2 regions of the Nonomuraea sp. NBC_00507 genome follow, and region 1 is predicted to be linked to the other one. Evidence: riboswitches for the same ligand, from Rfam matches in the RefSeq annotation. Region 1 holds a riboswitch; the other holds the start of a gene.
What was found. Region 1 has a riboswitch for cobalamin ahead of OHA25_RS30575 (ribonucleoside-diphosphate reductase subunit alpha). Riboswitches for the same ligand answer to the same signal wherever they lie in the genome.

Region 1 (10,559 bases):
GCACCCCGAATTCGCGGGCGGCGGCCACGAAATCGTGCTGCCGCCCCGAGGCGAGGTCCTCCCCGGGCGCGGTGAGCACACCGGCGGCAAGGATGGCGGCGAGCAAGATCTGCATGACATCTCCCCCGTGCAACGTACGATCTGACTACTCAGCGTAACTGTTCCCAGAAAGGGATGTGTCAGACGGGACAGGTGATACGGATGAGGTCGCTGTTCCATGCCGCGTGGCGGAGTTAAATCCTGCCCGATATCGGGCAGGATGTTGGCGTGTCTCGTTCCAGAGCCGTAGTGTCCTCCTCTGTGTCCACGGCACGACATCCGTACGAAGATCTCATCGCGCACCTCACCAGGACGAGCCCGCTGGGGCCTGGAGAGGCCGCCCGGGTGGTCGCAGACGTGCTGTCGTACTTCTTCGAGTCCGTCGAGGAGTACGTCCGCCGCCGCCACGGCGAGCTGAAGTCCCGCGGCCTCACCAACGACGAGATCTTCCCCAGGATCGCCGCCGAGTTACGCGGCCGCCGCGTGGCCGCCCCAGAGCTGTCGCTCCGGCAGCTTCGCAGAATCGTTTACGGATAAAGAGGAGGACCTCGATGTGCGGAATCGTGGCCTACGTAGGCCCCAAGGACGCAGCGCCCATCCTGCTGGAGGGCATGCAGCGGCTTGAGTACCGGGGCTACGATTCGGCGGGGATCGTAGTGTCCAACAAAGGGCTGAAGGTCCGCAAGTGCAAGGGCCGGGTGGCCGACCTGGCCAAGGTCGTGCCCACGCGGTTCAAGGGCGGCCTGGGCATCGGGCACACCCGATGGGCCACGCACGGCGTCCCCAGCGATGAGAACGCCCACCCGCACCTGTCGGCCGACCAGCGCATCGCGGTCGTGCACAACGGCATCATCGAAAACGCCGGCGAGCTGCGCGCCAAGCTGATCGCCGACGGTGTCGAGTTCGCCTCGGAGACCGACACCGAGGTGCTCGCCCACCTGATCGCTCACGCCGTCGACGAGAACGACTCCCTGGAGGAGGCGGTCAGGAAGACGCTCAAGAGCATCGTCGGCACCTACGGCATCGCGGTCATCGACGCCGAGCGGCCCGGCGAGGTGGTCGTGGCGCGCAACGGCAGCCCGATCGTGCTCGGCATCGGCGAGAAGGAGATGTTCGCCGCCTCCGACGTGTCCGCCCTGGTCCGCTACACCCGCCAGGTCGTGCACCTGGAGGACGGCGAGCTGGCCGTGCTCAAGGCCGACGGCTTCCACACCTTCGCCAGTGACGCCCGCGAGACGGCCAAGGAGCCGCTGACCGTCGACTGGGACGCCGGACACTACGACACCGGCGGCTACGAGCACTACCTGCTCAAGGAGATCTCCGAGCAGCCCGAGACGATCACCCGCACGATGAGCGGCCGCCTCGACGAGCGCTTCCACGTCGCGCACCTCGGCGGGCTCAACATGGACGCCCGTGAGACGCGCGGCTTCCGCCGCGTGAAGATCATCGGCTGCGGTTCCGCGTACTACTCGGGGCAGATCGGCGCGCAGCTCATCGAGGAGCTGGCGCGCATCCCGTCCGACGCCGAGCCGGCCAGCGAGTTCCGCTATCGCAACCCGGTCGTCGACCCCGACACGCTCTACGTCGCGATCAGCCAGTCGGGCGAGACCTACGACACGCTCGCCGCCGTGCAGGAGCTCAAGCGCAAGGGCGGCCGGGTCATCGGCATCGTCAACGCCGTGGGCAGCGCCATCGCCCGCGAGGTGGACGGCGGCATCTACCTGCACGCAGGGCCGGAGGTCTCCGTCGCCTCGACCAAGGCGTTCACCTCGACCGCGATCGCGTTCGCGCTGCTCGCGCTGCACCTGGGCCGGGTGCGCGACCTGTCGCCGGCCGACGGGCGGCGCATCGTGGAGGGCCTGCGCCGGCTGCCGGGGCAGATCGAGGAGATCCTCACCCAGGGCGACAAGATCGCCGAGCTGGCGCGCAAATACGCCGAGCACCCGAGCATGATGTTCGTCGGCCGCGTGCGCGGCTACCCGGTGGCCAGGGAGGGCGCGCAGAAGCTCAAGGAGATCTCGTACGTGCACGCCGAGGCCTACCCGGCCAGCGAGCTCAAGCACGGCCCGCTCGCGTTGATCGGCCCCGACATGCCGACGGTCGCGATCGTCCCCGACGACGAGCTGCTCGACAAGAACCTCACCACGCTCGGCGAGATCCGCACCCGCGGCGGCCGGGTGCTGATGGTGGGCCACCGCGAGCCCGAGCACAAGCTGGCCGACGACGTGATCGTGATCCCCAAGAACGAGATCGAGCTCGACCCGATCCTGCTGACAATCCCGCTCCAGCTGCTCGCCTACCACGCCGCGGTCGCGCTCGAACGCGATGTGGACAAGCCGCGCAATCTTGCAAAGAGCGTAACTGTCGAGTAATCGGCTCCAATTCAGCCGCAAACCTCGTTATTCCGCTGCGAACGACATAAATTCAGTGGTGTGCGGCCGTTCGACCAACACAGGCCCAATCCCGCACGCATGTACGACTACATGCTCGGCGGGTCGGCCAACTACGCGGTCGACCGGGAGGCCATCGAGCAGCTCGCGGAGCTGATCCCGGAGGCGGTCCCGCTGGCCCGCGCCAACCGGGCCTTCCTGCAGCGTGCCGTTCGGTACGTGGCCGCCGCCGGGGTACGCCAGTTCCTCGACCTGGGCAGCGGGCTGCCGACCCAGGGCAGCGCGCACGAGGTCGCACCCGAGGCCCGGGTCGTCTACGTCGACCACGACCCGGTGGTCGCCACGCACGCCAAGGCCCTGCTCGCGGAGCTCGCCGAAGCACGAGCTCCGCGAGCTCCGGGCAGGGCACTCGTGGTCGAGGCCGACCTGCTGGACCCCGACGACGTGCTGGCCCAGGCCGGGCGGTTCCTCGACCTGGCCGAGCCGGTCGGGGTGGTGCTGGTGTCGATCCTGCACTTCCTGCCCGACTCCGCGCAGCCGCAGCGGGCGGTGGCCGCGCTGCGCGAGCGGATGCCCCCCGGCAGCCATCTCGTGATCACCCACGCCACCACCCGAGGACGGCTGGAGGAGGAACGGCCGCAGGGCCCGGCGGCGAGTGGCGGCGATCGTACACCCGCTGAGATCCGCGCGTTCTTCGGCGATTTCGTGCTGGAGCCACCGGGGCTGGTGCAAGCCGTCGACTGGCGTCCTGACCGGCCCAAACTGGTGGGGGACTGGTCGTTGCCGTCGTCACTGATGGCGGGCGTGGCGAAAAAGGTAGCAGCGAAAAAGTAGCTGTTTGACCGAATTAATCCCGCTATTTCAGCATCTATCTTCGGCGCGATCTCAACACGTACGTGTGCATCTCTCTGTAATGGGTGAATAACTTAGGGTAAGGGGGGTCGGGCGAAGGAGAGGCACATGCGCCGTCGGCGGTTCTTCGCATGGGGGCTGGGCGTGGCCGCGATCGCGGCCGGCTGCGGGACCGGGCACGTCACCGGCGGCGGCGGGGCGGGCCGGCGGGCCGAGTTCTCGATCAACCCGGGCGGGCGCCGCTGGGACCGGGTCGGGCAGGCGTTCGCCGGCGCGGCCCGCACCTCCGGGTACGAGACCGGCACCGGGACGAGGGTCACCGTGACCGGCCTGCCCGCGCTGGCCGCCGCCGAGCTGAACAATGCCGAGACGCTGCTCGACACCGCCACGCCGCTGTCCAGGCTGGCCGGCGACGTGGAGGTCGTTGTCGTGCCCGCGAACTCCCGCTTCAAGGACTTCGCCGACTTCGGCGCCCACCTGCTGGCCTGGCCGGGTCAGACGCCGCTGGCGGGCGGGCCGGAGGGGGCGCCCGACCACCTGCTGTTCGGACTGATCGCCAAGGGGCTCGGCGCGGACACCAGGCAGGTCGACTACACCGGCTATCCCAGCAGCCAGGAGGCCATGATCGCGCTGCTGTCCGGCAAGGCCGCGGCCGCCGCCGGGCTGCTCCCGGACTGGCGTGGGAGCATCGGCCAGGGCCGGGTGCGGGCGCTGGCGGTCTCTTCCGCCGTCCGGGTGCCCGACTTCGACGTGCCGACGTTGCTGGAGTCCGGCGTACGCGTGGACTTCGCCGACTGGACGGCCGCTTTCGGGCCCGACGACATGCCGGAGGAGAGCCGCGCATCGGCCATTCGCATGTGCGAGGACGTCACCGCCTCGCCCGGCTGGCGGGCCGCCTGCCGGGCGGCCGGCTGGATCTCGATCCCGCTCAGCGGCGACGACTTCGCGCGATGGCTCGGCTCCGAGGTGGAGCGCACCCGCGCCGTCCTGCGGGACTTCGGCCTCGTGGACGCGACCAAAGCCACAACATGCTGGGGTAGTTGCGGGAACGGCCACTAGATGTAGGATCCTGATCGTCGCTGGTTCGCCTCCCTGGAGGCGAAGCAAAAGGGAACCCGGTGCGATTCCGGGGCTGCCCCGCAGCGGTGAGCGGGAACGACCGCCGTCATGAGCACTGGAGCGATCTGGGAAGCGACGGCCATTAGGAGCCTTTGAGCGCGCCCGCGAGCCCGAAGACCTGCCAGTGGCGTGCAGTGTCCATGGCCTCGAGGGAGGGCCGCGGAGCGACGGGGACCCGCCGTGCTCTCGCGCTGCCCTCACGGGGATGAGCTCGCGAGGAGAGAGCACGTGACGCAGGTCATTGAGATCGACCGCCGGCTGGCCATCGAGGAGGCCGCGGCCCGGGTGATCACCGACCCGGCCAACTCCAGGGTCGCCGCCCGGCTGCTGGCCGAGGAGATCGCCGACGAGGCGGCCGGGCACGGGGTGCGGACGTTCTCCGAGTCCATCGCCGCCACCCACACGGCCGGGCTGATCCAGGACGGGCTGGCCGCGTTCGTCGCCACGCACGCCGCCGAGCTGGACGCGCTGATCTCGGAGGAGGCCGACGGCCGGTTCGAGTACTTCGGCCTGCGCACCGTCTACGACCGCTACCTGCTGCGCCACCCCGAGACGCGGGCCGTGCTCGAGCGGCCGCAACACTTCTTCCTGCGCGTGGCCTGCGGGCTGTCGGAGACGGTGGGGGAGGCCGCCGAGCTCTATGCCCTGATGTCCACGCTGTCCTACCTGCCCAGCTCGCCCACATTGTTCAACTCCGGCGCCCGACGGCCGCAGCTGTCGTCGTGCTTCCTGCTCGACTCGCCGCGCGACGAGCTGGAGTCGATCTACGACCGGTACGGCCAGGTGGCGCGGCTGTCGAAGTACGCCGGCGGCATCGGCATCTCCTGGACCCGGGTGCGCTCGCGCGGCTCCCTGATCCGAGGCACGAACGGCCACTCCAACGGCATCGTCCCGTGGCTGCGTACCCTCGACTCCTCGGTCGCGGCGGTCAACCAGGGCGGCCGGCGCAAGGGCGCGGCCTGCGTCTACCTGGAGACCTGGCATGCCGACATCGAGGAGTTCCTGGAGCTGCGCGACAACACGGGCGAGGACGCGCGCCGCACCCACAACCTCAACCTGGCCAACTGGGTGCCCGACGAGTTCATGCGCCGGGTGGAGGCCGATGAGGTCTGGTCGTTGTTCGACCCGAAGGAGGTACCCGACCTCACGGACCTGTACGGGGAGGCGTTCACGGCCGCGTACCGGGCGTACGAGGCCGCCGGGCGCCATGTCCGGCAGATCCCCGCCCGCACCCTGTACGGCCGCATGATGCGCACCCTCGCCCAGACCGGCAACGGCTGGATGACGTTCAAGGACGCTGCCAACCGCACCTCCAACCAGACCGCCCGTCCCGAGAACGTCATCCACCTGTCGAACCTGTGCACCGAGATCCTCGAGGTCACCAGCGACGGCGAGACCGCCGTGTGCAACCTCGGCTCGATCAACCTGGCGGCCCACCTGACCGCCGGGGGCATGGACTGGGAGCGGCTGCGCCGCACCGTCCGCACCGCGGTGCGCTTCCTCGACCGCACTATCGACCTGGGCTTCTACCCGACGCCCGAGGCAGAGGCGGCCAACAAGCGGTGGCGGCCGATCGGCCTCGGCGTGATGGGCCTGGCCGATGTCTACTTCACCCTGCGGCTGCCGTTCGACTCCCCGCAGGCCCTCGCCCTGTCCACGCGGATCGCCGAGGAGATCGCGCTGGCCTCGTACGACACCTCGGCCGACCTGGCCGCCGAGCGCGGCAGGCACCCGTCGTACGCCGACACCCGGGCGGCCGGGGGAGTCCTGCACCCGGACCACTACGTGGCGAGCACGCCGCCCTGGGACGCCCTGCGTCAGAAGATCGCGATCAACGGTCTCCGCAACTCCCTCATGATCGCCATCGCGCCGACCGCCACGATCGCCTCCATCGCCGGCTGCTACGAGTGCATCGAGCCGCAGGTGTCCAACGTGTTCAAGCGCGAGACCCTGTCAGGGGAGTTCCTCCAGGTCAACCGCTACCTGGTGGCCGACCTGCAGGCACGCGGGCTGTGGACGCAGCAGCTGCGCGACGCGATCAAGCGCGCCGACGGCTCGATCCAGGACGTCCCCGGCATCCCCGACGACCTGAAGCCGCTCTACCGGACCGCCTGGGAGCTGCCGCAGAAGGCGCTGATCGACCTGGCGGCGGCGCGGCAGCCGTACATCGACCAGTCGCAGTCGCTCAACCTCTTCATGGCCAGCCCGACCATCGGCAAGCTCTCCTCGATGTACGCCTACGCCTGGAAAACGGGCCTGAAGACCACCTATTACCTGCGCTCGCGCCCTGCGACCCGCATCGCCCAGACCACGGTGGCCGCCTCCGCTCCGGAGGCCGTGGCAGAGGCCGTCGCGTGCTCACTGGAGAACCCAGAGGTCTGCGAAGCCTGCCAGTGACCCGGTGACCACTTCACCGAAGAACGCGGCCACCGATGCGCTCGTCACGGCGCGCACCCCGTGAAGAAATGTTTTGAGGAGAAAACGTTGCTGCTCGACCCCGGCATGGACCTCACCCTCCGCCCCATGCGCTATCCGGACTTCTACGAGCGCTACCGCGCCGCCATCCGGAACACGTGGACGGTGGAGGAGGTGGACCTGCACTCCGATCTCGCCGACCTGACGAAGATGACGCCGCAGGAGCGGCACCTCATCAACCGCCTGGTCGCCTTCTTCGCCACCGGCGACTCCATCGTGGCCAACAACTTGGTGCTCAACCTCTACCAGCACGTCAACGCCCCCGAGGCCCGCCTCTATCTCAGCAGGCAACTGTTCGAGGAGGCCGTCCACGTGCAGTTTTACCTGACCCTGCTCGACACCTACCTCCCCGACCTCGACGAGCGGGTGAAGGCGTTCGCCGCCATCGAGCACATCCCGGCGATCCGCGACAAGGCGGAATTCTGCTTCAAGTGGATCGACTCCATCAATGGCCTGGAGCGCCTGGAAACCGCTGCCGAGCGCCGCCGATTCCTCCTCAACCTCATCTGCTTCGCCGCCTGCATCGAGGGCCTGTTCTTCTACGGCGCCTTCGCCTACGTGTACTGGTTCCGCTCCCGAGGCCTCCTCGGGGGCCTGGCCACCGGCACGAACTGGGTGTTCAGGGACGAGTCCATGCACATGGAGTTCGCCTTCAGCGTGGTGGACACGGTCCGGGCCGAGGAGCCGTCGTTGTTCGACGACGAGCTGGGCAAGCAGGTCACCGCCATGCTGGAGGAGGCCGTGGCGGCCGAGCTGGCCTTCGCCGAGGACCTGTGCGGCGATGGCATGGCCGGCATGAGCGTGGACCAGATGCGCCAATACCTGGAGTACGTCGCCGACCAGCGCCTGGCCAGGCTGGGCCTGCCCCGCCACTACGGCTCCGCCAACCCCTTCGCCTTCATGGAGCTGCAGGACGTCCAGGAGCTGGCCAACTTCTTCGAACGGCGTGTCTCCGCTTACCAAGTGGCGGTTGAGGGCAATGTGACCTTTGACGAGACGTTTTAAGACAAAGGGGGCATCAGCGTGCAGTCTCCGTCGGACTGGCCCATTCTCGTAATCTCGGTGATCGGGGCGATCATCCTGGTCGAGGCGGTCCGCCGGACGCTGAACAGGATCGGGCGCAAATTCGCGCTCGCCCGGCATCTGGTGGAGCACTGCACGTGGCCCGCGTTCACGGTGGCCGCCGTCCTGGCGTTCAATCTGGTGTTCGGCCCCGGCATCTTCGGCGACTCGCCGTCCGAGCGGAGCCTCGCCGGCACGGTCGAGCGGGTGCTCGGCCTCGTCTCGATCGCGGCGATCACCTGGCTGATCGTGCAGGCCACGTACGCGCTGACGGACGTCATCCTCGATCGGCTGGTGCAGGTCGAGGGCGAGCGCAACCGCCGGGCGCGGCGGATCATGACCCAGATCGCGCTGGTCCGCCGGGTCGCCGGCGCGATCATCATCGTGGTCGCGGTCGGCGCGATGCTCTTCTCCTTCCCACAGGTGCGGGCCCTCGGAGCCGGCCTGCTCGCCTCGGCCGGCATCGCGGGCGCCATCGTCGGCATCGCCGCCCAGCCCACCATCGGCAACATGCTCGCCGGGCTCCAACTCGCCTTCAGCGACGCGCTCCGCCTCGACGACGTCGTCGTGGTCGAGGACGAATGGGGCAGAGTCGAGGAGCTCACCCTCACGTACGTCGTGCTGCGCCTGTGGGACGAGCGCCGGCTCGTCCTGCCGGTCAGCTATTTCACCCAGACCCCGTTCGAGAACTGGACCCGGCACGGCAGCCGCGTCCTCGCCGTCGTGTTCCTGCGCGTGGACTGGTCGGTGCCGGTGAAAAAACTCCGCGAGGCCCTGTACGAGTTCCTGCAGGGCAACCCGCTGTGGGACCAGAAGGACTGGACGCTCCAGGTCACCGATGTGCTGCCCAACGGACTGGTCGAGCTCCGCGCCCTCATGAGCGCCGCCGACTCGCCGTCCTCCTGGGATCTCAAGTGCGACGTACGGGAATTCCTCGTCGACTACGTCAGGGACAACTTCCCGGAATCCCTGCCCCGCTTCCGCGTCGAAACCCCGGAGAGCAGGGTCGGCTTGCCTTGGGAACACGCGGAGAAATAAATAGGTGGCCCGCGCGCCGATCATCGGTTTACCGTGGTAACCGTCCACCCGAGAAGAGCAAGCAGCGAAAGGCGGCGAAAAATGCGCGACCTGAGCACTGTCCGGCCGCTCGCGGCCTGCCCCGAGCCGCCGCCGCGCAGGTTTTCCGGATAGTCCCCGAGGACTACCAGGAAAGCCGTCTCGACCATATCCGAGGCGGCTCTTTTCATGCACGACATCACATATCCGAGTGTGGGGTAGCTTGGTCGCCCGCCTGCCTTGGGAGCAGGAGCATCGCAGGTTCGAATCCTGCCACTCGGACGACGGCCCTGAAAGAAAAGGGCCGCGGGCCACGGCCTGGCCGACGGGAATGGCGCCCCCCGGCCGGACCACGCCCTCGCCCCGGGCGCGGCCCACGCCAGCCAAGCCCGGGGCCCAGCCGCTGCCTGCACGGGAATGCACGCCACCTGTGGCACGCCTTGCGCAAGCATGAGAAGTGGGGGTGGTGCGTGCACTAGCGTCCCCTTATGGCTACTTTCGCCAGGCTGACCGGACGGGCGGTGGCGGGCGCCGGAGTGCTGGCGCTGTCGCCGGTCCTGGGGCTGGCCACGCTGGCCGGGATGGCGATGGTGGGCGCGGAGCCGACGGCGTTCGCGGTGACGGGCCTGGCGGTGTTCGCGTCGGTGTTCTTTCTGGGCCTGCTGCTGTGCGTGCCGAGGCCGAGGGTGGCGTGGGGGCGATGGTTACGCGCGGCGGTGATCCTCGGGGTGGAGGCGACGGTGGTGTGGCACGTCAGTGTGGCCACCTTGCGCCCGGCTCCGTCTCACGCTCCGCCGGCGCCGGTGGCCGGGCAGCGCGAGTGGCGGCTGCCGACGGGCTCGGTGCTGGCGTACGTGCGGCTCGCGCCGAAGCGGGTCACCCGGCCCGACCCCGTGGTGTTCCTGCACGGCGGCCCAGGCGTGGCCGATCTGGCGGCGTCCTCGGCGTTCTTCGGGAAGCTGGCGGCGGACGGCTATCAGGTGTACGTCTATGACCAGCTCGGGGCCGGGCGCTCGGCGCGGCTGCGGGACCCTCGGGGGTACGGGCTGACGCGCGACGTGGCGGATCTGGAGGCCATCCGCCAGGCGGTGGGCGTCAAGCGGCTGAACCTGATCGCCCAGGATTACGGCGCCCAGCTCGCGGCCGCCTACCTGACCGCGCACCCGGACCGCGTCGCGAGGGCGGTGCTCTCCTCCCCGGCCGGACTTTTCCCGGCAGGACCGTCCCGGGGCGCATCCGCCTGGGAGCCCCAAGGGCGGGAGGCGGACGGGAAGGTCGAGGTGGCGGCGGTGTTCGGACGCGACGGGACACCGGACCCGCGCCTGCTCGCCGTCTCTACGCTGTTGCGGGTGGACCCGCGGGCGGCGCACGCGTTTGCGGGTGACCGGGAGTTGGACGCCTACCTCGACCTCGTCCGCGAGGGAGCCCCGCACCCCTGCCCCGCCGCCGCAACCGGTTCTGGCGGGTACGTCGGCCTGACCGGGCGGGCCGCGCCGGGGTCGCTCCGGCCGAGCCTGGCGATGGTGACGGTGCCCGTGCTGATCGTCAAGGGCCAGTGCGATGAGC
Region 2 (10,559 bases), 4.4 Mb from region 1:
GCGAGCCATCGGCGGCACCAGGTGGTCGACCAGCACCGCGTGCGCCCGCCGCTTGGCCTGCGTGCCCTCACCCGGGTCGTTGACCAGGAACGGGTAGACCAGCGGCAGGTCCCCGATCGCCGCGTCGGTGCCGCACGAAGCCGACATCCCCGCCGACTTGCCCGGCAGCCACTCCAGGTTGCCGTGCTTGCCCACGTGCACCATGGCGTGCGCACCGAACTGGGCCGACAGCCACCGGTAGGCGGCCAGGTAGTGGTGGCTGGGCGGCAAATCGGGGTCGTGGTAGATGGCGATCGGATTCTCGCCGAAGCCGCGCGGCGGCTGCACCATGACCACGAGGTTCCCGGCGCGCAGGGCGGCCAGGACGATGTCGCCCTCGTGCACGAACAACTCGCCCGGCGGCGGCCCCCAGTGCCGCTCCATCTCCTCGCGCAGGTCCTCGGGGAGCGTGCGGTACCAAGCGGTGTAGGCCTGTCCCGGGATGCGCACCGGGTTGCCCGCCAGGTGCTCCTCGGTCAGCCAGTCCTGGTCCTGCCCGCCCGCCGCGATGAGCGCGTGGATGAGCGCGTCGCCGTCCTGCTCGGCCACGCCGGGGAAGCCCTCTCCCACGTCATAGCCCGCCTCGGCCAGGCGCCTGAGCAGGCGTACGGCACTGGCGGGCGTGTCAAGGCCGACCGCGTTGCCGACCCGGGAGTGCTTGGTCGGATAGGCGGAAAGCATGATTACCAGCCGCCGCTCGGCAGGCGGCACGTGCCGGAGCAGGCCGTGCCGTACGGCGATGCCGGCCACCCGGGCGGCCCGCTCGGGGTCGGCCACGTAGACGGTCAGCCCGTCGGCGTCGATCTCCTTGAACGAGAACGGCACGGTGATGATGCGCCCGTCGAACTCGGGGATGGCCACCTGAGAGGCGGCGTCCAGGGGCGACAGGCCGTCGTCGTTCTCCGCCCACGCCTGCCTGCTGGTGGTCAGGCAGAGCCCCTGGAGGATCGGCACGTCGAGATCGGCCAGCGCGCCCACGTCCCAGGCCTCGTCGTCCCCGCCCGCGCCCGCGGTGGCCGGGCGGGAACCGCCCGCCGCGAGCACGGTGACGACCAGGGCGTCCGCCGCTCTCAGCGTTTCCAGCAGCTCCGGCTCCGCCGTACGGAGAGAGGAGCAGAAGACGGGAAGCGCCCGCCCTCCGGCCTCCTCGACGGCCCGGCACAGCGCCTCGACGAAGCCGGTGTTGCCCGCCATGTGGTGAGCCCGGTAGTACAGGACGCCGATCACCGGACCCGTCCCGGTGGACTCGCGCTCCAGCACGCCCCAGGAGGGCGCGGCCTCGGGCGGGGCGAAGCCGTGGCCGGTCAGCAGCACGGTGTCGGAGAGGAAAGCGTGCAGCTGGGCCAGGTTGCGCGGGCCGCCGTGCGCCAGATAGGCGTGTGCTTCGGCGACCACGCCGCCGGGCACGGTGGACAGCTCCATCAGCTCGGCGTCGGGCGCCTGCTCGCCGCCCAGCACCACGACCGGGCGGGGACCGGACACAAGCGCGTCCAGGCCCTCTTCCCAGGCCCTGCGGCCACCGAGCAGGCGGACCACGACGAGGTCGACGCCCTCCAGGGGGAGATCGCCGGGGGTCAGCCTGGCGGGGTTGCCCAGCCGGTAGCCGGCACCGCTGGCCTTGGCACTGAGCAGGTCGGTGTCCGAAGTGGACAGCAGCAGGACAGTGGGCACGAAGACGTCCTCCCTCGGGGTCCTCGCCCCGGTCGCAGGTGTCACGAAAGGCCGGAGTCTCCTGGCTCCCGGATCGCCGCTCACCCCCGGCCTTCCCTCTCGGTGGCCTGCGGTGGGGGCTCGCTCCCCGGTGACAGTGGCGGGACCGCGCCGGATTCACACCGGCTTCCTCCTAGCCTTCGCCTGTGGGCAAGCCTACGGCAGCAGGAATGGGCGTTACCATCCTCAACGTGTCCATATCCGGACGAACACATCCAGACGCCTGTCCGGGGGCGCTCCAGCTGCACCAAGCCGCCGACGGGCCGCTGGCCCGCGTCCGCACCCCGGGCGGTCTGCTCTCCGCCGGGCAGCTGCGCGAGCTGGCGGCGTGCGCGAGCGAGCTGGGCTCGGGTGTGATCGAGCTGACCTCGCGGGCCAACCTGCAGGTGCGCGCGTTGCGGGATCCGGAGGCCTTCGCTGAACGCATCGCCGCGGCCGGGCTGCTGCCCTCGCCGACCCACGAGCGGGTACGCAACATCGTCGCCTCGCCTCTCGTCGACCGAGAGCTGATCATCGACCTCGACCGCGCCCTGTGCGCCCGGCCGGAGCTGGCCGAGCTGCCCGGGCGTTTCCTGTTCGCGATCGGTGAGACGGGGCTGGCCGCCGATGTGGCCCTGGTGGAGGGGCGGCTGCTGCTGGCCGGGCGGGAGACGGGGTTGCCGGGAACGGTGGAGCTGATGCTGGAGGCCGCCGAGGCGTTCCTGCGGCTGCGCTCCGCCGAATGGCGCATCTCCGAGCTGGGGCCCGCCCGCGTCGCCGCCGAGCTCGGCACGGAGCTGGGCGCGGCCCGGCGCGGCACCCCACCTTCCACCGAACCCGGCCCCCACCAGGCACTGATCCCGCTCGGCCGCCTGTCCCCACGTCAGTTGCTGGCCCTGGCCGAAGCCGCCGAGGAGGTACGGCTCACGCCATGGCGCACGGTCGTGCTGCCCCGCGTGCCGGAGGATGTGGGATTCATCACCGACCCGAACTCTCCCTGGGCCGGCGTGACCGCGTGCACCGGCCGCCCCGGTTGTGCCAAGTCCCTGGCCGACGTACAGACTGACGCCGCCCGCTGGGTCCATGAGCGTCACACCGACCGCCCCGTGCACTGGGCGGGCTGCGACCGCCTGTGCGGGCTGCCGCCCGGGCCGGTCATCCAGATGGTCGCCACCCCCGGCGGATACGAGGAAAGGCAGAAGTGATCGACTACATCCGCGACGGCGCCGAGATCTACCGGCAGTCGTTCGCCACCATCCGCGCCGAGGCCGACCTGAGCGGGATGCCCCCGGAGGTGGCCCAGGTCGCGGTCCGGATGATCCACGCCTGCGGAATGACCGACCTGACCCGTGACCTGGCCTGGTCACCGAACGTGGTGACGAACGCCCGCGAAGCCCTGCGTGCGGGGGCGCCGATCCTGTGCGACGCCATGATGGTCGCCTCCGGCGTCACCCGCCGCCGCCTCCCGGCGGACAACGAGATCCTCTGCACGCTGTCAGAGCCCGGCGTCCCGGCCCTCGCCGAACGCCTGAGCACCACCCGCAGCGCCGCCGCGCTGGAGCTGTGGCGCGATCGGCTGGCCGGCTCGGTGGTGGCCATCGGCAACGCCCCGACCGCGCTCTTCCGGCTCCTGGAGCTGGTCGCCGAGGGGGCGGGACGCCCGGCGGCAGTGCTGGGCCTCCCGGTGGGCTTCATCGGCGCTGCCGAGTCCAAGCAGGCACTGGCCGCCAGCGACCTGGACTACCTGGTCGTCCACGGCCGCCGAGGCGGCAGCGCGATGGCGGTGGCGGCGATCAACGCCATCGCGAGCGAGGAGGAGTGATCACGCATAGAGGTCGTCGACGGTGACCAGGCGGACGTCACTCGCTTCTCCGGTGCCTGTAGTCGACTATCCGCTGAGCCAGCTCTGGCCTGCCCGCCCAGTGCAGGTGCAGGTAGGAGGCGGTCACGAGGGCGTCGCCGTAGCCGTCGGCGCCCCCCGCCCAGCGGAACAGCGGCTCCTTCGGCGAGATGATCGTGGTGCGGTGGAACTCGTGTCCGCGGTGCCGCTCGCCCTCGCGGGTCAGCAGCGACGTCCCGGAGATCGCCTCCCGGTAGCCGAGGGTCAGCCGGTCCGTCATCCGGGCCACCCCCGGCACCCTGCCGCACATCGGCAGCCCGTCCAGCTCCTCGCACAGGTAGAGCAGCCCGGCGCACTCCGCGGCGATGGGCCCGTCGAAGGCGGCCACCTGCTTGCGCAGCGGCTCGTTGGCGGCGAGCCGGTCGGCGTAGACCTCGGGGAAGCCGCCACCGATGACGATCGCCGCGGTCCCCTCGGGCAGCCGTTCATCCCGCAGCGGGTCGAAGACCGCGATCTCCGCGCCCGCCGAGCGCAGCAACTCGACGTGCTCGGCGTAGCCGAAGGTGAAGGCCGCCCCGCCCGCCACCGCGACGAGCTTCCCGTACGGCTGCGCCACCGCCGCGGGCTCCCACGGCCGTGCGTGCAGAGGGGGAGCCGTGCCGGCCAGCCGTACCAGGGCTTCCAGGTCGCACGAGCGGGCTACCAGCTCGCCCAGCCGCCCCACCGCCGCCAGCGCCTCGGACTCGCGCTCAGCCGCGGGGATCAGTCCCAGGTGACGTGACGGGGTAGCCACGGCGTCGTCCCGCCGGATGGCCCCGAGCACCGGCACGTCCCCCAGCGCGGCCCGGCACAGCTCCTCGTGCCGGTCCGACCCCACCCGGTTGAGGATCACCCCGCCCACCCGCACCCGCGGGTCGAAGGTGGAGAAACCGTGCACGGTCGCGGCGACCGACCGGCTCTGCCGGGCGACGTCCACCACGAGCACCACCGGCGCGTCCAGCAGCCGGGCGACGTGTGCCGTCGAGGCGAAGTCTGATGTGCCCGAGTCCGGCACGGTGTCCGATGTGCCCGAGTCCGGCACGGTGTCCGGTGTGCCCGAGTCCGGCACGGTGCCGCCCTTGCCGTCGAACAGCCCCATGACGCCCTCGACCACGGCGATGTCGCACCCGCGCGCCCCGTGCAGGAACAGCGGCGTCACCCGCTCCTCGCCGGTCAGCCACGGGTCCAGGTTGCGGCCCGGCCGACCGGCGGCCAGAGCGTGGTAGCCGGGGTCGATGTAGTCGGGCCCCACCTTGTGCGGCGACACCCGCAGCCCGCGCGCCCGCAGCGCGGCCATGAGCCCCGTCGCCACCGTCGTCTTGCCGCTGCCGGACGCGGGAGCGGCGATGACCAGGCGCGGAACTACCACTCGATGCCCTTCTGGCCCTTCTGCCCGGCGTCCATCGGGTGGCGTACCTTGCCCATCTCGGTCACCAGGTCGGCCGCCTCGATCAGTCGCTCCGGCGCGTCCCGCCCGGTGATCACCACGTGCTGGTTGCCCGGCCTGGACAGCAGCGTCGCCAGCACGTCGTCCAGGTCCAGCCAGCCCCACTTCAGCGGGTAGGTGAACTCGTCCAGCACGTAGAAGCGGTAGGTCTCGGCGGCCAGATCGCGCTTGATCTGCTCCCAGCCCTCGCGGGCGTCCCGCGCGTGGTCCTCCTCGGTCCCCGGCCGCTGGATCCACGACCAGCCCTCGCCCATCTTGTGCCAGGTGACCGGCCCGCCCTCGTCGCCGGCGCCGAGGACCTTCAGCGCCCGCTCCTCGCCGATGCGCCACTTGGCCGACTTGACGAACTGGAACACGCCGATCGGCCAGCCCTGATTCCAGGCGCGCAGCGCCATGCCGAACGCCGCCGTCGACTTGCCCTTGCCCGGCCCGGTGTGGACCATCAGCAACGGCCTGGACCTGCGTTGCCGTGTGGTCAGCCCGTCGTCGGGCACGTGCTCCGGCTTGCCCTGAGGCATCTCAACCCACCTTCCGATAGTCGCGTACCAGCGAGCCCAGCTCGCCCAGTGAATCGAGCGGCAGCAGCGCGGCGCCGAGCCTGGCGGCCAGCCGTACGGCCAGCCCCAGCCGCACCGGGCCGCCCTCGCAGTCCACGACCACGCTCGCCGTGCCGCGCAGCAGATCGGCGGCCCGGTCCACGTCGCCGCCCGCCGTGGCGCGCCCGTCGGTCACCAGCACGAGCAGCGGGCGCCGGGCCGGATCGCGCAGCCGCTCCACCCGCAGCACCTCGGCCGCCGCGACCAGCCCGGCCGCCAGCGGCGTACGCCCGCCGGTCGGCAGCGAACGCAGCCTGGCCGCACCCGCCTCGACCGAGGAGGTCGGCGGGAGCGTCACGCTGGCACTGTCGCCGCGGAAGGTGACCAGGCCGACCTTGTCCCTGCGCTGGTAGGCGTCGAGCAGCAGGCTCAGCACCGCCGTCTTGACCGCGGTCATCCGCCTGCGCGCGGCCATCGAGCCGCTCGCGTCGACGACGAAGAGCACCAGGTTGCCCTCGCGGCCCTCGCGGACGACCTCACGCAGGTCCTCGGGACGCAGCCGCAGCCCCGCCCCGGTTCTGCCCCGCTGTCGCTGGTGAGGGGCGGCGGCCAGCAGGGTGGCGGTCAGATGCAGGTCGCGCAGGCGGCCTTCCGGCTGCCGGGAGCCGGCGGCCCGGCCGCGCGGGGTGCGCGAGCGCGAGCGCCGTCCCGCCGCACCCTCGCCGACGCCGGGCACCTCTAGACGAGGCACACGGTACGGCGCCGCCATGGCAGCCACCTGCCCCGCGCCGGGGTCGGGCTGCCCAGTGCCGGGGCGGGGCTCGACCTGACTCGCGCCGGGCCCTTTCCCTGGGTCACCCTCGGCCGCGCCCGCGTCGAGCTCGGGCCGGTCCGCCCCGTTGCCAACCTCGGGTTCGGCCGCCCCCTCGTCGCCAGGCCCGCCGGCCGCCGGATCCTGCCGGCCGCCATCATCATCCGCACCGGACCCGGCATCCGGCTCAGGTCCTGAAATTTCGGGGTCCGCGCCACCGCCGGGCGGCTCGTCATCGTCGTCGCCCGAAGTCTCCTCCAGCAACCGGTCCAGCAACTCCTCATCCAGCCCCGGCGCGTCGAACGGATCACGCCGCCGCCGATGCGGCAACGCCAGCCGCGCCGCCGCCCGCACGTCCTCGGTCGTCACGCGGTCCCGCCCGTGCCAGGCGGCATGCGCGATGGCCGCGTTGGCCGTCACCAGATCCGCCCGCAGGCCGTCCACCTCGAACGCCGCGCACACCGTGGAGATCTGCCGCAACCTGGCATCAGGCAACCGCACCTCGGGGAGCCGCACCCTGGCACGGGCGATCCGCCCGGCCAGCTCGGACTCGGCCGGCCTCCATCGGCCGGCGAAGGACTCCGGGTCCGCGTCGAAAGCGAGCCTGCGCCGGATCACCTCGGCCCGCTCCTGCGGATCCCGCGACGCCCGCACCTCGACCGTCAGGCCGAAGCGGTCCAGGAGCTGCGGCCGCAGCTCGCCCTCCTCCGGATTCATGGTGCCGACCAGCAGGAAGCGTGCCTCGTGCCGTACCGACACCGACTCCCGCTCGACGTAGCAGGTGCCCAGCGCCGCCGCGTCGAGCAGCAGGTCGACGAGGTGATCGTGCAGCAGGTTCACCTCGTCGACGTACAGCACGCCCCGGTGCGCGGCGGCCAGCAATCCCGGCTCGAACGCCTTCACCCCCTCGGTCAGCGCCCGCTCCACGTCCAGGGAACCGACCAGCCGGTCCTCGGAAGCGCCCACCGGCAACTCGACGAGCGCGGCCGGCCGGACGGCTCGCTGCTCGCCCGGCTCGTGCGGCCCGTCGGGACAGCCGGGGTCGGGCGCCGCCGGATCACACGCGAACCGGCACCCGGCCACGACCTGGACCTCGGGCAGCTGGGCGGCCAGGGCGCGGACGATCGTGGACTTGGCCGTGCCCTTCTCGCCGCGTACCAGCACTCCGCCGACGCGTGGTGAGACGGCGTTGAGCAGCAGGGCCAGCTTCAGGTCGGCAAGACCGACGACGGCGCTGAACGGATAGGTGATGGTCACGACGTGGCCTTCCAGTTGACGTGAACGACGCGCCACCCGCCGGCGCCGGGCGCGAGCCGCGTGGTGGACAGCGGCGCGAGGTCGAAGCGGGCGGCGCGTGACGGGTCGAGGCCGAGCGCGTGGCCGAGTGCGGCCCGGATCACGCCGGCGTCGCAGACCGCCACGAGGTCATGCTGATCCCGTACGGACTCCAGCCACCCGGCGACGCGGGACGCCACCCGCGCCAGGCTCTCGCCGCCATGTGGCGCGGCGTCCGGGTCGGCGAGCCAGGCGGCCAGGGCCTCCGGCTCGGTCTCGGCGATCCGGCTGTACGGCAGGCCGCGCCAACGCCCGTGATCGGCCTCGGCCAGCGCGGCGACCGGACGCGGCTCCCACCCCAGCGCCGCGGCGGTCTGCGCGGCGGCCGGAGCAGGCGAGACCCACGCGACAGACGCGTTCCCGAGCCGCCCGGCCAGGGAGGCGGCCCTGGCCAGGTCCGCCCGGTCCGCGTCCTCGTCGGCGGGAAAGCGGGCAGCGCGCATGCCAGGCGTGCTGGCATGCCGGACGAACAGCACCCCGGTCAGGCGGCGGCCAGGGCTTCGGCACGTCGGGCGGCCCGGTCGGAGACCCACCCGAAGAGCACACCGAACGCCGCCCAGAACACCAGGTGCGTGCCCAGCGAGGCCACCCGGAACTCCCACAGCAAGGAGGCGGGGAAGCCCTCAGGAACCTCGTCGACGGTCGGCAGCACCACCCACGCGGCGATCACCGGCACGAGGAAGGCGGCCACCGCGCCGATCCAGCGCTGCCACGATCCGGCCGTGATCCGCCGGGCGACCGCGACCGCGATGGCGGTCGCAGCCAGACCCACCAGGACCATCACCACGTAGAGGAACGTGCGGTCGTTGATGGTCGCCGGATCGCCGACCGCGGGCGGGTTGGCCGGATATTTCAGGAACGGTACGAGAATGATGGCCACGAACGCCATACCCGCGGCGCTCAGCGCCAGCCCGCCCTCGTTCCGCGGCCCGACCCGGCCACGCAGCCCGGCGTAGACCAGCGCGAAGACCCCGCCGATGGCCAGGCCGTACAGCCCGGTGGCCAGGAAGAGGCCGGCCTTCTGCACCGGCCGGCTGATCTCATGGCTGTGCCCGGCGGGCTCCGGCTCGGATCCCGCGGCCTCCGCGGTGGCCGCCTCCTCCAGCGCGATCGCACTGTCGATCCGCGGCTCACCGAAGACGAAGGCGAACCCGCCCGCGACGAGCCCGGCCAGGAGGCCGAGCAGCAGCCCCCTGACCATCAGGGTCCGGATCATGCCTGCCCCTAGTGACACGGCACGCCGAGCAGGTGGCGCCCGTCGTGCATGAGTTCATGGAGGAAGGCACCGGTCTGGGAAATCGCCCCGTTGTCCATGAGGACCAGGTAGGCGATCAGCAGCAGTACGGGTACGGCCAGCAGCCAGAGCCGCAGGCGTGGCAGGGGAATGGTGGTGGAAGTGGACAGGCCACTCATCAGTGCCTCCTCAGGGATGACGCGTCCCGAACTGTGAGGTCACAACAGCCCAGGCGACCTGGCTCCCGGGATCTAGGTCCCGGATACAGTGGCGCGTCCGCACCGGCATCTCACCGGATTTCCCCTGAACGGCTGTGAAATCTACCGGAATGTATCCTTCCTGCCCTTTAGCGTCAATACGCACTAGCCTTCGTCGATGATCGAGACCTTCACGCGAACGGCGCCGTCGTTGTCGCGGAGACACCGGTCCTCGTCGTTGATGCGCAACTCGAGGAAGCCTTCCTCGTGGACCCGGTAGGCGGCCAGCTGTCCGATCTTGAAGACGTGTCCGTTGATCTTCCCGATCAGCGTGCCGTACGTGTGGTTGTCGAGGATCTTGCACCCCTGATAGATCTCGCGGTCGATGTGCCAGGGGTACCCACGCGCGCTCACATAAGGGAACTTGCGGTGGTCGACCGTCCACCGGCCACCGACGTGCTGCACCTGTACGAGGTCGCCGGGCTCGACGAACACGCCCGCACGCTGCCAGCCACTCTCAGCGCTGATCCATTTACGTTTGCCGACCTGCGCATCCGAGGCCGAGGCGGGAGAGGCGGCGGCGAGGACGCAGCTGCCGGCGGCGAGTGTGGCGAGGAACAGGGTGGCAAGCTTTGATCGCATTCGTCGAGTGTCGGCTCTTCGCCTGACCAGTTCCAAGGCCATTCGCTGTCCAGTTTCTTCAACGCACGTCAGCCGACGATCACACGCTCCTCGGGCAGTTCGCAGTGGCGCGCCCGCTCTTTCAGCGCGAGTGCCGAGCCCAGGCTCAACGGGCCGATCCGGCCGATGAACATGAGCAGCACCAAGAGCACGTGACGCCCCGCCACCAGCACGGTGAACAGCGTGGCCAGGGTCATGATGCCCAGCCCGCCGACCTGAATGAGGGCGGCGATCACCACCTCGCCGAACACCGACCAGTGCGACTCGGTGTCCACCACGACCAGGCCGGTGACGCAGACCGCCGACGTCGCGGTGAACAGCGCGGTCAGCCATCCCGCCGAGATGCCGGAGGTCGTGGCGATCGGCAACGACAGCAGGAAGGTGCCGAGCAGGACGGCCGCGCCGAAGCCGGTGGCGATGACCTGCGCCGGGTGGTGAAACGATCCAGGAAGGGCCTGATACGGAGCCTCATGACGCGGAATCACCCGGAGACCTCCCGCGCCGCCGACGCGCGGCACCGAACCACGCCGGGACTTCATGCTCGTCGTCGAAGCCGCGGGCGATGACGATGTCGGTGGACGAATGCAGCAGGATCGACAGCACGATGGTGACTGCGACGAGTTGGAAGACCTCCTGCGCGGCGGCGATGCCGGAGGCCAGCACGATCAGCCCGTACACCACCGAGGCGAACCCCTTGGGCCCGAACCAGGC

Region 2: it holds a riboswitch for cobalamin, as region 1 does, so the genes downstream of both, cobN (cobaltochelatase subunit CobN) here and OHA25_RS30575 (ribonucleoside-diphosphate reductase subunit alpha) in region 1, are expected to answer to the same signal.

The regions. Positions count from the first base shown of each region.
Region 1 is NZ_CP107853.1:6,323,135-6,333,693, forward strand. It holds gene OHA25_RS30550 (N-acetylmuramoyl-L-alanine amidase) at 1-115, opposite strand, end outside; gene OHA25_RS30555 (hypothetical protein) at 301-576, shown strand; gene glmS (glutamine--fructose-6-phosphate transaminase (isomerizing)) at 591-2,411, shown strand; gene OHA25_RS30565 (SAM-dependent methyltransferase) at 2,472-3,263, shown strand; gene OHA25_RS30570 (tripartite tricarboxylate transporter substrate-binding protein) at 3,390-4,340, shown strand; cobalamin riboswitch at 4,345-4,540, shown strand; gene OHA25_RS30575 (ribonucleoside-diphosphate reductase subunit alpha) at 4,629-6,797, shown strand; gene OHA25_RS30580 (ribonucleotide-diphosphate reductase subunit beta) at 6,885-7,880, shown strand; gene OHA25_RS30585 (mechanosensitive ion channel family protein) at 7,938-8,975, shown strand; tRNA gene OHA25_RS30590 (tRNA-Pro) at 9,201-9,275, shown strand; gene OHA25_RS30595 (alpha/beta fold hydrolase) at 9,482-10,559, shown strand, end outside.
Region 2 is NZ_CP107853.1:1,901,277-1,911,835, forward strand. It holds gene cobN (cobaltochelatase subunit CobN) at 1-1,710, opposite strand, end outside; cobalamin riboswitch at 1,743-1,924, opposite strand; gene OHA25_RS09785 (precorrin-3B synthase) at 1,941-2,933, shown strand; gene OHA25_RS09790 (precorrin-8X methylmutase) at 2,930-3,550, shown strand; gene OHA25_RS09795 (cobyrinate a,c-diamide synthase) at 3,588-4,961, opposite strand; gene cobO (cob(I)yrinic acid a,c-diamide adenosyltransferase) at 4,970-5,572, opposite strand; gene OHA25_RS09805 (putative cobaltochelatase) at 5,574-7,658, opposite strand; gene OHA25_RS09810 (histidine phosphatase family protein) at 7,655-8,269, opposite strand; gene OHA25_RS09815 (CbtA family protein) at 8,218-8,952, opposite strand; gene OHA25_RS09820 (CbtB domain-containing protein) at 8,961-9,149, opposite strand; gene OHA25_RS09825 (hypothetical protein) at 9,333-9,809, opposite strand; gene OHA25_RS61225 (potassium transporter TrkG) at 9,878-10,333, opposite strand; gene OHA25_RS09835 (cation:proton antiporter) at 10,317-10,559, opposite strand, start outside.